2 regions of the Mesorhizobium sp. CA10 genome follow, and region 2 is predicted to be linked to the other one. Evidence: predicted binding sites of a transcription regulator. Region 2 holds the regulator's gene; the other holds the start of a gene.

Region 1 (8,765 bases), on a different contig from region 2:
TCGGTCGGCGGCTGCCCGGCCAATATTTCCGTCGGCACGGCAAGGCTCGGCCTGCGCTCGGCGCTGCTCACCCGCGTCGGCGACGAGCAGATGGGCCGTTTCATCCGTGAGCAGCTCAAGCGCGAGGGCGTCTCCGTCGACGGGCTGAAGACCGACAAGGAACGCCTGACGGCGCTGGTGCTGCTTTCGGTCGAGAGCGAAGGCGTCTCGCCGATGATCTTCTATCGTTCCGACTGCGCCGACATGGCGCTGGCCGAGGAGGATATCGACGAGGCGTTCATCGCCTCGGCGCGCTCGGTGGTCGTCACCGGCACGCATTTCTCGCGGCCCAATTCCGATGCCGCGCAGCGCAAGGCCATCCGCCTGATGAAGGCCCGGGGTGGCAAGGTGGTGTTCGACATCGACTATCGCCCGAACCTCTGGGGCCTTGCCGGCCATGCCGAAGGCTTCGAGCGCTACGTCAAGTCGGACCGCGTCTCGGCGCAGCTGAAGACGGTGCTGCCGGATTGCGATCTCATCGTCGGCACCGAGGAAGAGATCATGATCGCTTCCGGCGCCGACGATTGCCTGAGCGCGCTGAAGACGATCCGCGCGCTGTCGCCGGCCACCATCGTGCTCAAGCGCGGTGCCAAGGGCTGCATCGTCTATGACGGGCCGATCAGCGACGACCTCGAGGACGGCATCGTCGGCAAGGGTTTCCCGATCGAGATCTACAATGTGCTCGGCGCCGGCGACGCCTTCATGTCGGGCTTCCTGCGGGGCTGGCTCGGCGGCGAGAGCTTTGCCACCGCCGCGACCTGGGCCAATGCCTGCGGCGCCTTCGCGGTGTCGCGCCTGCTCTGCGCGCCGGAATATCCGACCTTCGAGGAGCTGCAGTTCTTTTTGAAGCATGGCAGCAAGCACCTTGCGCTGCGCAAGGACGAGGCGATCAACCACGTCCACTGGGCAACGACGCGGCGGCGCGACATCCCCTCGCTGATGGCTTTGGCCTGCGACCATCGCGTCCAGCTTGAAGACGTTGCCGCCAAGGTCGGGGCCGACGTTTCGCGCATCCCCGACTTCAAGGTGCTGACCGTCAAGGCGGCGGCAAAGGTCGCCGCCGGCCGCGATGGCTACGGCATGCTGATCGACGAGAAATATGGCCGCGACGCCATGTTCGAATTCGCCCGCCATCCCTTCGCCTGGCTCGGCCGCCCCGTCGAATTGCCCGGGTCGCGGCCGCTGCGTTTCGAGTTTTCGCAGGATATCGGCTCGCAGCTCACCGAATGGCCTGTCGACCATTGCATCAAATGCCTGTGCTTCTATCACCCGGACGATCCGGAAGCACTGAAGAGCGAGCAGCAGCAGAAGCTGCGCGCGCTGTTCGAGGCGGCGCGAAAGGTCGGCCGCGAACTGCTGGTCGAGATCATCGCCGGCAAGCATGGCAAGCTCGACGACACCACCATTCCGCGGGCGCTTGAAGAGCTCTATGCGCTGGGCATCAAGCCGGACTGGTGGAAGCTCGAGCCGCAGGCTTCCGCAGGCGCCTGGGCGAAGATCGAACAGGTGATCGTCAGGAACGATCCTTGGTGCCGTGGCGTGGTGCTGCTCGGGCTGGAAGCGCCGCAGGACGAGCTGGTCGCGGCGTTTGCCGCCACCGCCAATGCGCCGATCGTCAAAGGTTTCGCCGTCGGCCGCACCATCTTCGTCAACGCCGCCGAACGATGGCTGGCCGGCAGGATGTCGGATGACGAGGCGATCGCCGACATGGCCGCGCGCTTCGAGCAGTTGACCGAGGCATGGCTTGCCGCGCGCGGCCGCAAAGCCGCATAACGAGACCGCTGAAGGACTGCGGAGGAGACATCATGAGCAAGACAATCCGCCTGACGATGGCGCAGGCGCTGACCCGCTTCCTCAGCCGGCAAATGACCGAGATCGACAGGAAGAAGGTGCCGATCTTCGGCGGCGTCTGGGCGATTTTCGGCCATGGCAATGTCGCCGGCATCGGCGAGGCGCTCTACCAGGTCCGCGACGAGTTGCCGACCTTCCGCGCCCATAACGAGCAGGCGATGGCTCACGCGGCGATCGCCTATGGCAAGGCGAATTTCCGCCGCCGCTTCATGGCCGCGACCAGTTCGATCGGTCCCGGCGCGCTCAACATGGTGACGGCGGCCGCACTCGCGCATGTAAACCGGTTGCCCGTCCTGTTTTTGCCTGGCGATGTCTTCGCCAACCGCCTGCCGGACCCGGTGCTGCAGCAGGCCGAGGATTTCTCCGACGGCACGGCGAGCGTCAATGACTGCTTCCGGCCCGTATCGCGCTATTTCGACCGCATCACGCGGCCGGAGCAGATCATCCCGGCGCTGAACCGCGCCATGCAGGTGCTGACCGATCCGGCCGAATGCGGCCCGGTGACGCTGTCGCTCTGCCAGGACGTGCAGACGGAGGCCTATGATTATCCCGAAAGTCTGTTCGCCGAGCGTGTCTGGACACCGCGCCGGCTCCGCCCGGATCGGAACGAGCTGGCGGCAGCCGTCGCGGCGCTGAAAGGCGCCAGGAAGCCGCTGGTGATCGCGGGCGGCGGGGTGCTGTATTCGCAGGCTTCGGACGAGCTCGCCAACCTGGTGCAGGGCGCTGGCATTCCGGTCTGCGAGACGCAGGGCGGCAAATCCTCGTTGCCCGACGACCATCCGCTCAACATGGCGGCGGTCGGCGTCACCGGCACGTCGGCCGCCAACCGGCTGGCGGAGGAGGCCGATGTCGTGCTTGCGGTCGGCACCAGGCTGCAGGATTTCACCACCGGCTCCTGGGCGCTGTTCAAGAATGCCGGCCGCACCATTATTGGCCTCAATACTCAGGTCTTCGACGCCGGCAAGCATTGGGCGCTGCCGCTGGTCGCCGACGCGGCCGAAGGGCTTGCCGAGCTGTCCGCCGGGCTGAAGGGCTGGAAGGCGCCCGCCGCCTGGACCGATAATGCGCTGAAGGGCAAGACGGAGTGGCAGGCGGCAGCCGCAAAGGTAACCGCTTCAACCAATGCCGCCTATCCTTCCGATGCGCAAGTGATCGGCGCGGTGCAGCGCGCCATGGGTTCGGGCGTCACGCTGCTGCATGCCGCCGGCGGTCTGCCCGGCGAATTGCACAAGCTGTGGCAGGCCGGCGCGCCCGGCTCCTACCATGCGGAATACGGCTTCTCGACCATGGGCTACGAGATCGCCGGCGGGCTCGGCGTCAAGATGGCCAAGCCCGACCAGGAGGTCGTCGTCATGGTCGGCGACGGCTCCTATCTGATGCTCAATTCCGAGATCGCCACTTCGGTGATGCTTGGCCTGAAGCTCACCCTCGTTTTGCTCGACAATCGCGGCTATGGCTGCATCAACCGGCTGCAGATGGCGACCGGCGGCGCCAACTTCAACAACCTCTTGAAGGACGCCCGCCACGAGGTGATGCCTGACGTCGACTTCGCCGCGCACGCGGCAAGCTTAGGTGCCGTGGCCGAGAAGGTAGCGTCGATCGCCGAGCTGGAGACAGCACTGGCCAAGGCGAAGAAGAACGACAAGACGACGGTGCTGGTGATCGACACCGATCCGCTGGTGTCGACGGAGGCCGGCGGCCATTGGTGGGACGTCGCCGTGCCGGAAGTCTCGTCGCGACGCGAAGTCAACGCCGCGCGCAAGAAATACGAGGAAGCCGTGGACAGCCGTAAGGGCTGAACCGGCTCGCAACGAACCGACATTGGAGTGACGACTTGAAAGCCAAACTGGGCATGTCCCCCATCGCATGGTGGAATGACGATCTCGTGGAATTGAGCGATGACGTGTCGCTGGAGGAATGTTTGCGCCAGTCGCGCTCGGCCGGCTTCACCGGCATGGAGATGGGCCGCCGCTTCCCCAACGATCCGAAGGTGATGCTGCCGATCCTGAAGGAGGCCGACGTCACGCTTTGCGGCGGCTGGTTCTCGGGCACGCTTGTCAACGAGGACATCTCCCGGAACAAGGACCGCATCCAGCCGATGATCGACCTGTTCAAGGCCGTCGACGCGCCCTGCATCGTCTATGGCGAGGTCGGCCGGTCCATTCAGGGCGACCGCTCCAAGCCTCTGGCCACCAAGCCGAAACTTTCAGATGACGAGATGAAGGCTTACGGCCGGCGCGTCACCGAGTTCGGCGAGTGGTGCGCTGAGCAAGGCATGCCGCTCTCTTACCATCACCACATGGCGGCGGTGGTCGAGACCGAGCCGGAGCTCGACGCCTTCATGCGCAACTCCGGCGAAGGCATTCCGCTGCTGCTCGATGCTGGCCATCTCGCCTTTGCCGGCGGCGACGTGCTGCGCGCCATTGACAATCACCACAAGCGCATCAACCACGTCCATGTGAAGGATGTTCGCATGGGCGTGATCGACGGGCTCGACCGCACGAAACAGTCCTTCCTCGACGCCGTGGCGCTCGGCGCCTTCACCGTGCCGGGCGACGGCTCGCTCGATTTCGGCGCCATCGTCCAGCGTTTCGCCGATCATGGCTATGAAGGCTGGTTCGTGGTCGAGGCCGAGCAGGATCCGAAGAAGAACCCGCCGCTCAAGATGGCCCAGGTCGGCCACAAGGAACTTATGCGGGTGATGACGGCCGCCGGCTATACGGTCGAGACGCAGGGTTTTCCGGCCTGAGCAGTGGAATAGTCGGGGCGCCCGGTTTATCCGTTGTGCTTTGGCAAAATCCTGGATTGGCGCGATGAAAGACTATGAGCATCCCTTCTTCCGGCCGCTGTGGCGCCGTATCGCGGTCGTCGCGGTCTGCCTGGTCTGGTCGGTGATCGAATTCGCCTCCGGCACACCCTTCTGGGGCGTCATCGCGCTGGGCTTCGCCGGTTACGCGGTGTGGCAGTTTTTCTACCTCTACAAACCGGAGGAGGAGAACAAGGCCGACGTCGAACCAAAAGAGTGAGTGATCCATGGCTCGAGAGCTTCTACGGATCGGATACTGCGTGCAAGGCGGATCGCATACGTTGGCGATTAGCCGAAACGCTCCTCGCTTCGTCATCCTAGGGCGGAGCAAGGAGCGCAGCGACGCGGCGCAGACCCTAGGATCCATTCCGTGACTTCGAAGCAGCCGCTGCGGTACAGAATTCTGCTCCGCAGCGCCCTTCGATTGAGGTAACGGCATGGATTCTAGGGTCTCCGCGACGGAGCTGCGCTCCTGCTTCGCCCTAGAATGACGAAGTTGGAGGCCTCGGCCAATCTCGAAGGTTGTGCTGGTTCTGTCAGCCGGCAAGATCTTTGATCCGCAACCAACGAAGGCCAACGGAATAGGAGAGACAAAAATGTCGAAACTGCTCGTCAAGGCCGACAAGGGCCACGGCCATGTCGCTCACGTCACGCCGCAAAGCGCCGGCTGGACCTATGTCGGTTTCGACCTGCATCGGCTTCGTCCGGGCGAGACGGTGTCCGGCAAAACCGGCGAGCGCGAGGCCTGCCTGGTGTTCGTCACCGGAAAGGGCAAGGCATCGGCCGGCGGCAAGGATCTCGGCCTGCTCGGCGAGCGCATGTCGCCCTTCGAAGGCAAGCCGTGGTCGGTCTATGTGCCGCAAGGCGCCGACTGGTCGGTGACCGCCGATACCGAGCTGGAACTCGCCGTCTGCTCGGCGCCTGGCCTCGGTGGCCGTCTGCCGGTGCGCGTCATCGGACCTGACGATCTCGGCCAGGAGGTGCGCGGCAAGGGAACCAGCACGCGCTACGTCACCAACATCCTGCCCGAGGGCAAGCCGGCTGATTCGCTGCTGGTGGTCGAGGTGATCACGCCCGGCGGCCACACGTCGAGCTATCCGCCGCACAAGCACGACCAGGACAATCTGCCGGCCGAATCCTATCTCGAGGAGACCTATTATCACCGCCTCAACCCGCCGCAGGGCTTTGCCTTCCAACGCGTCTACACCGATGCCGACCGCAACGGCGTGCGCGAGCTGGACGAGGCGATGGCGATCGAGGACGGCGACGTCGTGCTGGTGCCCAAGGGCTATCATCCCTGCGCGGCCTGCCACGGCTACGACCTCTATTACCTCAACGTCATGGCCGGACCGAAGCGGACGTGGAAATTCCACAACGCGCCCGAGCATGAATGGCTGATCAAGGCCTGATCGACGCGCCGGCAAAGCCGTTGGTCCAGCCCGGAAAAATCGTCGGCTAACGAGCTCCGTGCTGGACTTGCCTTCGAAAACCCACGAAAGCTTCGTCAATCCGTCATGGAAATCACCTATGGCAGCGGTTCCGGTGCATGTCGCCCCAAGCGCTCCGGCGTTTGGGCCACGACCTGCCAAGACAATGACTTGAAGCGCGTCGCATATTCCTTTGGGGCGCGCAGCGCGCTTGACGAGGAACGCCCATGCGCTACGCCATCTACTATACCCCGGGGCAGGACGAGAAGCTGGCGCGCATTGCAGCCAACTGGCTGGGCCGCGACCCGTTCGGCGCGGCGACGCGGCCGGTCGAGGCCGTGGGCGATCTGTCGGCCGCGGAAGTCGCTTTCCATACTGCCTCTGCCCGGCGCTACGGATTCCATGCGACGCTGAAAGCGCCGTTCCGGCTGGCGCCGAACGAGACGGAAGCTTCGCTGCGCGCCGCGCTCGACGCTTTCGCCGAGACGACGCCGCCTGTGATCATCCCGCGTCTCGTCGTCGGCCAGATCGACGGCTTCTTCGCGCTGGTGCCGGAAACGCAGTTTGCGCCGCTCAACGATTTCGCCGGCGAGGTGGTGCGCGCCTTCGATCCGTTCCGCGCGCCGCTGACGGAGGCCGAGATCGAGCGCCGCAGCCCCGATGCGCTGAAGCCGGACGAGTTCCGCAATCTCTGCCAATGGGGCTACCCTTACGTCTTTGACACGTTCCGCTTCCACATGACGCTGTCGGGGCGGGTCGGGCCACAGGAAAGCCCACGTCTTCGTGCAGCGATCGACGGCCTGTTCGCCGACGTGCTGCGGCAGCCCGTGCCGGTGGATGCGCTGACATTGTTCGTCGAAAGCGAGCCCGGCGCCCCGTTCATGGTGCTTTCCCATCATGCGCTTGGCCGCAGCCCCGCCCGCAAGACCGCATAGGACGGATCCGCGGAAACGCTGAACCGCCCTATCTTTTTGTTTACGCAATTTCGGACGGAAAACCGCAAAGCACTTTTCCTGGAATTGCTCTGAAACGACTGCTTGAGATAGGACCGCCCGAGATGACCGCCGAAACCGTTCTCACCAATGCCCGCATCGTGTTGCCCGACGAAATCGTCAAGGGCTCGCTGTTGTTGCGCGGTGGCCTGATTGCCGCCGTCGAGCCGGGGGCTGCCCGCGCCGGCGAGGACATGGGCGGCGATTACATCATCCCGGGTCTCGTCGAGCTTCACACCGATCACCTCGAAGGTCATTACGCGCCGCGCCCGAAAGTGCGCTGGAACCCGATCGCCGCCGTGCTTGCCCATGACGCCCAGGTCGCGACCGCCGGCATCACCACGGTGCTCGACGCCCTGCGCGTCGGCATGGACGAGGATGCCGACCTGAAATCCGACGACGTTCGCAAGCTGGCCGACGCCATCGAGGACAGCGTGCGCCAGGATCGGCTCAGGGCCGACCATTTTATCCACCTGCGCTGCGAGGTCTCGGCGCCGGACTGCCTCGAGGCTTTCGCCAATTTCGAGACCGACGAGCGGGTTAAGCTCGCCTCGCTGATGGACCATGCGCCCGGACAGCGCCAGTTCGTCAACCTCGAGACCTATGCCTACTACTACCAGCGCAAGCTGAAGCTGACGGACCGCGACTTCCAGAAATTCTGCGAGAAGCGGATGGCCGAATCGGCCCGCAATTCCGGTCCGAACCGCGTCTTCATCTCGGCCGCCTGCCAGGAGCGCGGCATCGTGCTGGCGAGCCATGACGACGCGACCGCCGGCCATGTCGACGAAGCGATCGAGCAGGGCGTGCGCGTCGCCGAGTTCCCGACGACGGAAGAGGCCGCCAAGGCCTCGAAAGCCGCAGGCCTCGGCGTGCTGATGGGCGCGCCAAACGTCATGCGCGGCGCCTCGCATTCCGGCAATGTCTCGGCGCGCACGCTCGCCGCCGACGGCCTGCTCGACATCCTGTCGTCCGACTACATCCCTTTCAGCCTGATCCAGTCGGCCTTCTTCCTCGGCGACGTCGTCGAGGGCATCTCGCTGCCGCAGGCGGTCGCCATGGTCTCGAAGAACCCGGCCGAAGCGATCGGCCTCGCCGACCGCGGCATCATCGAGCCCGGCCGCCGTGCCGACCTGGTGCGGGTGCGCGTGGACGACCATGTGCCGGTCGTGCGCACCGTGTGGCGCCAGGGCAGCCGGGTAGCATGATGATGGTCTCAGCTCTCATCGAGCGCGAGCTGGCCGACAGCCTGCCGATCCGCAACGGCGTCTTCGTCGCGGTGGTGGGGCCGAGCGGCGCCGGCAAGGATACGGTGATCGGCTACGCCAAGGCGCGCTTTGCCGGCGAGACGCGGCTGGAATTCGTGCGCCGCGTCATCACCCGGCCGAGCGACACGGCAAGCGAGGACCACGATACGCTGGCCGATGCCGCCTTTGCCGAGGCGGAGGCCGACGGCGCCTTCTCGCTGTGCTGGGACGCGCACGGCCTGCGCTATGGCCTGCCGGCCGATGTCGATTGGGCCGTGGCCAATGGTCATGTAGCCGTGGCGAATGTCTCCCGCGCGGTCATCCCGGCGCTGCGCGAGCGCTACGCCAACCTGGCCGTGGTCGAGATCACCGCCACGCCGGAAATCCTCGCCGAGCGGCTGGCGGC
Region 2 (8,765 bases):
CTGCAGGATCAGATCCTTTTCCAGCAGGCTCTTCTCGGTCGCCTCGTGCAGCGCCGATTTCGCCTCGTAGGCGCGCTCCTGGTAACGCGCCACCAGCGCGATGGCGCCGGCAAGCAAAAGGCCGAACAGTCCGAGCATCACCGGAATGGCGCGCGAGGACGGTGGTTCGAAGGCGCTTGTCGGCCTGAACAGCACGGTCCAGGGCCGGCCCGCGACAACGATATCGCGACGCGCCAGAAGCGTCGCCCCGATGCGTTCTGCCGGCGGCGCCTCCGAACGGAACAGAAGGTTGCCGTCCTCGGGCTTGCCGTCATAGACCTCGACATTGACCGGCAGCAGCGGAGAACGGCTGAGCGCGACCTGGAACAAGTCCTGCGCGCGGAAGGCAGCGTAGAGAAAGCCGGACGTGGAGGAGCGGCTTGCATTGATCACCTCGGGCGCGGTTTCGACGTTCAGTCGCACGAAAACCAGGAACCCGGTGAAGGTCTGCGCCACGCCGGCGCCCTGGCCGAGCTGGACCAAACCGCTCGCATGCTGCCGGTCGTCTGCCATCGCCGTTTCGATCGCCGCGCGCCGTACCGGCTCGGTGAACATATCGAAGCCGATGATCGACTGGTTGGAGGCAGCGAGCGGCTCGAACAGCACGATGGGCGTGCGCCATTGCTGCGTCGTGGCGGGATAGATCGGATGCGCCGACCCATGATCGTGCAGGATGTCGCGTTCCACCGCCGCCTCGTCGCCGGTCTTGGCGAGCCTCAGGAAGCCGATGCCGCGTAGCCCGGCGAAATTGTCGTCGATATCGAGGGCGGTGAAGAAGGCCTTGAATTCGCCGCGCGAGATGTCGCCGTTGCGGGCATCGAACAGCGCCTGCGTCGAACGCAGCAGCGACAAATGCAGGTCGACGCGGCTCTCGATGCGGTTGAGCGCGTCGTCGGCCGTGCCCTCGAACTTGATCCGCGCCGCCTCCTGCGTCGCGAAATAGGCGAACCCTGCCATGGTCAGGCTGATCAGCGCGACGGCGACAAAGGCAACGATCGGAAAGAGCTTCTTCAAATCAAGGATGCGGCCCGTGGACGGTCGACGATCTTTATGGGCAAGTCTCGGCGCCAACACAATGGCGCGGTCAAACCATCACCGCGGCTGGTACATCACGCAGCCGTTAATTAGCCGGCTACCAGTTCGACTTCATGCTGCGATCTTCAGCGCCCCCGGGCCCGGAATGGCGCCTGGCGGGCATTTGCCCAAAATGATCATGCCAAGCACCTCGTCTTGGGTAACATCGGTGGTGCGCGCGGTGCCAACCACCTGGCCGTTCTTCATCACGCAGACGCGGTCGGCGAGCTCGAACACGTCGTGGATGTCGTGGCTGATCAGGAAGATGCCGATGCCGTCGGCCTTGAGCTGCTTGACCAGTTCGCCGACCTGCGCCGTCTCTTGCGGGCCGAGCGCCGCAGTCGGCTCGTCCATGATCAGGATACGGGCGTTAAACAGGATCGCGCGCGCGATCGCCACCGACTGCCGCTGTCCGCCCGACAGCTTGATAACCGGCTCCTTGAAGCGCTGGAAACGCGGATTGAGCCGGCCCATCACCTTGCGCGCCTCGGCTTCCATGGCGACGTCGTCGAGCGTGCCCCAACCCGTCATCAGTTCGCGGCCGAGGAAGAGATTGGCTGCGGCATCGACATTGTCGGCCAGCGCCAGCGTCTGATAGATCGTCTCGACGCCATATTTCTTGGCGTCGCGCGGATTGGAGATCGAAGCCTCCTCGCCATTGATGAATATCTGTCCGCTGTCGCGCTTATAGGCGCCGGACAGGATCTTGATCAGCGTCGATTTGCCGGCGCCATTGTGACCGAGCAGCGCCATCACTTCGCCGGGGAAAAGATCGACGGATGCGTCGTCGACGGCGCGGATGCCGCCGAAGGCGATCGAGACGTTGCGCATGTCGACCAGCGGAACGCCGGCGGGAGACGATTTTTCAGCCATGGTCCTTCTCCTGCTATCAGACGCGCTTGCGATAGAGAGTGTCGAGCCACACCGCGACGACCAGCACGTAGCCCACGACGATACTCTGCAGCGGTGAATCGACGCCGAGCAGCACCATGCCGGATTGCAGCGACTGCATCAGCAATGCGCCCAGCATGGCACCGAGCACGGTTCCGGAACCGCCTGCGAGCGACGTGCCGCCGATGACCGCTGCGGCGATGACCAGCAGTTCATCCAGCGTCCCCAGCGCGTTTGTCGAGGAGTTCTGCCTGGCCGACGAGATCGCCGCCGCGATCGTCGCCAGCACGCCCATGATCATGAACACCTTCATGGTGATCCAGCGCGTGTTGATGCCGGCAAGATTGGCGGCTTCCGGATTGCCGCCGATGGCAAAGACGTAGCGGCCGAATCTAGTGCGCTTGGTGACGAAGGTCATGATCAGGCCGACGGCGACCGCCATCAGGACCGGAATGGCGATACCGTGCGCGATGAACAGCCCGCCTTCGGGCACGGTGATGTTGTTGGCGGCGGCGTAGCGGTTCACGATGCCGACCGGCCACGGATAGGAGTTGGCGAGCCACACCGCGCCCAGGATGACCGCGCAGGTAACCGTGGCGAGCAGCGTCTCGGCCCAGACCGGACGCAGGGGGAAGCGGAAGCGCTTGCGCTGCACGCGGCCGTTGAAATGCATGAAGATAACCGCCAGGCAGGCGACGATGCCGACGGCCCAGCTCCATCTGGCGCCGATCGAGCCCGCCGGGCCGCCACCCATCAACTGGAACGTGGCGTCGAGCGGCGCAACGGTCTGGCCGCTGGTGACCCACCAGGCAGCGCCCCGCCATACCAGCAATCCGCCCAGCGTGACGATGAAGGCCGGCACTTCGAGATAGGCGATGACGAAGCCCTGGAAGGCGCCGATGATGAGGCCGAGCGCCAGGCCGATGAGCAACGCCAGAACCCAGATCCAGGGATTTCCCAGTTCAAGCCCGACGAAGCGAACTAGGAAATGCACCTGGGCAAAGCCCATGACCATGCCGATCAGCCCTTCGGCCGACCCGACCGACAGGTCGATGTTGCGCATGACGATGACCAGCACCATGCCGGAGGCCATGATCGCCACGGCCGAAGACTGAACCGACAGGTTCCAGAGATTGCGCGGCGTCAGGAACGTGCGGCTGTCGAAGTCGAGCGGGTTGACGCCAAGCCGCAGGCTGGAAATCACATGCAGCCCGATCCAGATCAGGAGCAGCGCGCCGATCATGCCCAGCATGCGGGTGTCGAGCTCGGTCGCCTTCAGGAATCGGGCGACGGCGCCGAGTTCCGACGCGCGCGCGGTGTCCGCCGGTTGGGTAGACGTCGTGTCGGTCATGATTTCCTCCCACCGGCTTGCCGTCTGGCGCGGATGCCGGAACTCAGCCTAGAAGCTATCCGCCTGAGGCAGAACGGCAAAATCTTTTGAGAAAACGCCACGGCTTTAGAGCAATCCCAGGAAAAGTGCGTAGCGGTTTTCCGTCCGGGATTGCGGCAACAAAAACCAGGAGCGGTTCATTGAACCGCTCCTGGCCGCGGCGCAGGTATTTTTGATCGAACGTCGGCAAGGCTCAGTTGCAGACCTGGACGCTGCCGGCGGGCACGCCCGCGCAGACCTCGTCCTTCTTGATCCAACCGGCGTCGATGACGACGTTGAGGTTGTCCTTGGTGATCGCGACCGGCTTCAGGAACAGCGACTTGACGGTGTTGCCGCCGGGCGTCGTGAAGTCCTTGGCGCCGGCGATGTCGCCCATCTTCTTGCCGTCGGCGAGCTGCGAGGCGATCTCGGCGGCGTTCTTGCCGAGCTCGCGCGCGTCTTTCCACACCGACACGGTCTGCGTGCCGAGCGCGATGCGGTTGAGCGCCGCGTGGTCGCCGTCCTGGCCCGAGACCGGAACGGTGCCGGCCAGCCCCTGCGCCGTCAGCGCCGCGACGACGCCGCCGGCGGTGCCGTCATTGGCAGCCACGACCGCGTCGACCTTGTTGTCGTTGGCGGTCAGGAACTGCTCCATGTTCTTCTGCGCGTTGGCCGGCAGCCAGCCGTCCGTGTAGGCCTCGCCGACATTCTTGATCTTGCCGCTGTCGATGGCGTCCTTCAGGACTTCCATGGAGCCCGCGAACAGGAAGTCGGCGTTCGGATCGGAGCCCGAGCCCTTGATGAAGACATAGTTGCCTTCCGGCTTGGCCTTGAACACCTCGCGGGCCTGCATGCGCCCGACTTCCTTGTTGTCGAAGGTCAGGTAGAACACGTCCTTGTTCTCAATCAGGCGGTCGTAGCCGACGACCGGGATTCCTTCATCGAGCGCCTTCTGCACCGCCGGGCCGATCGCCGAGGCATCCTGCGCCAGGATGATCAGCGCGTTGGCGCCCTGCGAGATCAGGCTTTCGACGTCGGTCAGCTGCTTGCCCGGATTGGACTGCGCGTCGGCCGAGATATACTTGTCTCCCGCGGCCTCGATGGCGGCCTTCATCGCTGCTTCGTCGGTCTTCCAGCGCTCTTCCTGGAAATTCGACCACGACACGCCGATCACCTTGTCCTTCGCCTCGGCGACGGACGCCAGCGTCAGCGACATGGCAACGCCCGCCAGAATGGCGGCTGCAAATTTCTTCATGATATCCTCCCTGCGCCCGTGCGGCGCGACCCAGACTGGCCCGAAGGCCGGCACAGAGGCTTTTTTTTCGAGCCTCAAAAAAATAGTGGTCCAGCACAACAGCGCTGTCAACCGAGATTCTGATGGGTTTTGATGGGCTCAGGCATTTTTTTCGGCATCCGCAATAAATAATGACATGGCCCCTGGCTTCTGCCACAATCCCTAGCGTGTCAGCGACAGGCCATGGCATTATCACAAGGCCGCGATGACCGGGGAGGACGTGCGAAACGATGTCGGTCGGAATCCGCCATGACGATTTGCGCCGGCGCAATCGCGCCATGGTGATTTCGGCGGTACGCCGCGCCGGTCAGCCATCACGGACCGAAATTGCCGCCACCACCGGGCTCAGCCACTCGACCATTTCGGCGATCTCCGCCGACCTGATCCAAGAGGGCATTCTCACCGAAAGCAAGGCCAGCGAGCCGACGGCGTTGAAGCGCGGCCGGCCGCAGATCGGCCTGGCGCTGAACCCTGAAGCCGCCGCGGTGCTGACCGTGGTGTTGTCGCTGAACTTCCTGTCGGTCGCCGTGATCGATTATGCCGGCCAGGTTGTTGCCGAGGAGCAGCAGCGCCTGGACACGCTTGTCATGCCCCGCGACGAGCTGATCGGCGAATGCGTGGCGATCGTGCGGCGCCGGCTGCAGGATCCCGACCTCGACATTGGCAGCGTCGCCCGCATCGCCATGGGCATTCAGGGCATCACTGATTCTAATGCACGCGCCATGCTGTGGTCGCCGATAACGCCGCTGACCGACATTCCTTTCGCCGACATTCTCGAGAAGGAATTCGGCATCTCCGCCACCATGGAGAATGACTGCAACATGATGGCGGTGGCGCTGCAATGGCGCGACCCGGAGCGCTATCGTGACGACTTCATCGCCATCCTGTTGTCGCACGGCATCGGCATGGGTCTCGTGCTCAAGGGTGCGCTGTTCACCGGCACGCATTCCTCCGGCGGCGAGTTCGGCCACATGATCCACCGCCCGGGCGGGGCGCTTTGCCGCTGCGGCCGCCGCGGCTGCGTCGAGGCCTATGCCGGCAATTACGCGATCTGGCGCAGCGCCATGAAAATGAGCGAGGACGCCGAGCCGGTCGACGTCGGCGACGCCGACATGCGGGCCCTTGCCGCGAAGGCGCGCGAGAGGGACGGCCCCGAACGGGAGGCTTATCGCCGGGCCGGCGAAGCGCTTGGTTTCGGTCTCGGCAGCCTGTTCGCCCTCATCGACCCGGCGCCTGTCGCCATGGTCGGCGTCAGCGCGGCCGCCTTCGACCTGATCGAGCCGGCGCTGCGCGAGGCGATCGCCCAGACGGCCGGCGGCCAGCACTCCGAATCGATCTCCTTCGACACCGAGCCGAACGAACTGCCGCTGATCCGCGAAGGCTGCGCCATGCGCGCGCTGACCTTCGTCGACCAGGAGATTTTCGCGCCCGGAGGCCAAGCAAGAGTGGGGACGGGAAAGAACGTGGCCTGAGGCAGCCTTGAAGAGGTCCGGGGACAGCAGCAGACGCTTGAAATTAGCGAAGGCCCCGCAGCTTCGTCATTCCAGGGCGGAGCAGGAGCGAAGCTTCGTCGCGGAGACCCTGGAATCCATGCCGCTACCTCACGCGTCGAGCGCAGCGGCACAGAATTCTGGACTGTCGCAACGCATCGACATCACGGAATGGATCCTCGGGTCTGCGCGCGTCGCTGCGCCCCTTGCTCCGCCCGTGGATGACGAAGCACAAGCGTCCCGGGTGCCCACCAGCTTGGATGTTGGAAGTGCTTGGCCCGTCAGGACTTCGGCGCCCTGAGCCTAATCTTCCCTGATCGCATAACCCGCCCCACGGATGGTGCGGATGACATCCGGCATGCGGCCGTTGTTGACGGCTTTGCGCAGGCGGCCGACATGCACGTCGACGGTGCGCTCGTCGATATAGATCGTCTCGCCCCAGACATTGTCGAGCAGCTGGCTGCGCGAGAACACGCGGCCGGGGTGGCGCATCATGAATTCGAGCAGGCGGAACTCGGTCGGGCCGAGCCTGATCTCGCTCTTCTTGCGGTAGACGCGGTGCGACTCGCGGTCGAGCACGATGTCGCCGACCTTGAGCACGCTGGACAGCACCTCCGGCTTGGCGCGGCGCAGCAGCGCCTTGACGCGCGCCATGAACTCCGGCGTCGAGAACGGCTTGACCAGATAGTCGTCGGCGCCGGTCGAGAGGCCGCGCACACGGTCGCTTTCCTCGCCCCGCGCCGTCAGCATGATGATCGGCAGCCGCTCGGTCTCGGGCCGCATCCTGAGGCGCCGGCAGAGCTCGATGCCGGAAACCGCCGGCACCATCCAGTCGAGCACGAGCAGGTCGGGAACGTTCTCCTGAAGGCGGATTTCGGCCTCGTCGCCGCGGGTCACCACTTCGACCTGGTAACCCTCGGATTCGAGATTGTAGCGGAGCAGCACCCCAAGCGGCTCCTCGTCCTCCACCACCATGATGCGTGGCGCGATCATTGGCAGATACCCTTCGTCAGGCCGCCGGCGCCGACATTGTCGTCTCGTCCTGCTTGGGACGATTCGCGGGCAATTGCGTGCCGGTCAGCACATAATAGGCGTTCTCGGCGATGTTGGTCACATGGTCGCCGATGCGCTCGAGATTCTTGGCGCAGAACAGAAGATGCGTGCAGGCGGTGATGTTGCGCGGGTCTTCCATCATGTAGGTCAGGAGCTCCCGGAAGACGGATGTGTATTTGACGTCGATGCGCTCGTCGTCGTTGCGAAGCTTGGCCAGCGCCGTGGCGTCGCCCACCGTATATTCCTGGATCACGGCTTGGACCTGGATCAGCACCAGCTGGGCCATGGAATCGATCGAGTGCGTGAGGTCGCGCGGCGCGGCGCTGACGCCGACCGAACCGACGCGCTTGGCGATGTTCTTGGCGAGATCGCCGATGCGTTCGAGGTCGCCCGCCATGCGGATCGAGCCGACCACGTTGCGAAGGTCGTCGGCCATCGGCTGGCGCTTGGCGATCAGCGTGATGGCGCGGTCGTCGAGCTCGCGCTGGCGCGCGTCCATGATGGCATCGTCGGAAACGACACGCTGCGCCATGGCATTGTCGGTCTCAAGCAGGGCCTTGGTCGAAGCGCCGACCATGGAGGCGGCGAGATCGCCCATGTCGTTGATGAGCCGGCTGATCTGCCTCAGATCCTCGTCGAAGGAAGCGACGGTATGTTCGGCCATGATGATGTCCTCGTATGAGCTCAGCCGAAGCGGCCGGTGATGTAGTCCTGCGTGCGCTTTTCGCGGGGCGAGGTGAAGATCTTCTCGGTCCGGTCGAACTCCACCAGCTCGCCCAGATACATGAACGCCGTCTGCCGCGACACGCGCGCCGCCTGCTGCATGTTGTGGGTGACGATGACGATCGTGTAGTCGGCCTGCAGCTCGTCGATCAGTTCCTCGATCTTGGCGGTCGACAGCGGATCGAGCGCCGAGGCCGGCTCGTCGAGCAGGATGACCTCGGGCTTCACCGCAACGGTACGGGCGATGCACAGGCGCTGCTGCTGGCCGCCCGAGAGGCTGAGGCCGCTGGCGTTGAGCTTGTCCTTGACCTCGTTCCAGAGTGCTGCGCGCTTCAGCGCCTGCTCGACGCGGCTGTCCATCTCGGCCTTGCTGATCTTCTCATAGAGCCTGACGCCGAAAGCGATGTTCTCGTAGATCGACATCGGGAACGGCGTCGGCTTCTGGAACACCATGCCGATCTTGGTGCGCAGCAGGTTGAGGTCCTGCGAGCGGTCGAGGATGTTCTTGCCGTCGAGCAGCACCTGGCCCTCGGCGCTCTGTTTCGGATAGAGCTCGTAGATGCGGTTGAGCACGCGCAGCAGCGTCGACTTCCCGCAGCCCGACGGGCCGATGAATGCGGTCACGCTGCGCTCGGGCAGGGACAGGTTGATGTCCTTCAGCGCCTTCGACTGGCCATAGTAGAAATTGAGGTTCTTGACCTCGATCTTGGCCTTCTCGACGGTCGTGTCGGCTGCGTTCAGGTCGGTGGACAACATCGGTTTCATCTGTCCTCTCTGCGTCCGGTTAGGCTGCGGGCGATGATGCTCAGCCCGAGAACCGTCAGGGTGATTA

What was found. Region 2 encodes PhoB, which activates phosphate uptake and scavenging genes when phosphate is short. Its sites were predicted from a motif close to TGTCATNNANCTGTCAT; they were not measured.
Region 1: a site for PhoB is predicted at 6,196-6,212, ahead of LB535_RS06555 (DUF1045 domain-containing protein). Genes of this name have one in related genera too.

The regions. Positions count from the first base shown of each region.
Region 1 covers NZ_JAIUHV010000002.1:647,139-655,903, forward strand. The annotation lists gene LB535_RS06530 (bifunctional 5-dehydro-2-deoxygluconokinase/5-dehydro-2-deoxyphosphogluconate aldolase) at 1-1,812, shown strand, start outside; gene iolD (3D-(3,5/4)-trihydroxycyclohexane-1,2-dione acylhydrolase (decyclizing)) at 1,845-3,689, shown strand; gene iolE (myo-inosose-2 dehydratase) at 3,725-4,639, shown strand; gene LB535_RS06545 (DUF3329 domain-containing protein) at 4,704-4,916, shown strand; gene iolB (5-deoxy-glucuronate isomerase) at 5,293-6,105, shown strand; gene LB535_RS06555 (DUF1045 domain-containing protein) at 6,351-7,058, shown strand; gene LB535_RS06560 (alpha-D-ribose 1-methylphosphonate 5-triphosphate diphosphatase) at 7,181-8,320, shown strand; gene phnN (phosphonate metabolism protein/1,5-bisphosphokinase (PRPP-forming) PhnN) at 8,320-8,765, shown strand, end outside.
Region 2 covers NZ_JAIUHV010000009.1:153,906-162,670, forward strand. The annotation lists gene LB535_RS19720 (CHASE domain-containing protein) at 1-1,053, opposite strand, end outside; gene LB535_RS19725 (ATP-binding cassette domain-containing protein) at 1,186-1,986, opposite strand; gene LB535_RS19730 (sugar ABC transporter permease) at 2,003-3,355, opposite strand; gene xylF (D-xylose ABC transporter substrate-binding protein) at 3,588-4,628, opposite strand; gene LB535_RS19740 (ROK family protein) at 4,898-6,139, shown strand; gene phoB (phosphate regulon transcriptional regulator PhoB) at 6,461-7,150, opposite strand; gene phoU (phosphate signaling complex protein PhoU) at 7,167-7,874, opposite strand; gene pstB (phosphate ABC transporter ATP-binding protein PstB) at 7,895-8,698, opposite strand; gene pstA (phosphate ABC transporter permease PstA) at 8,695-8,765, opposite strand, start outside.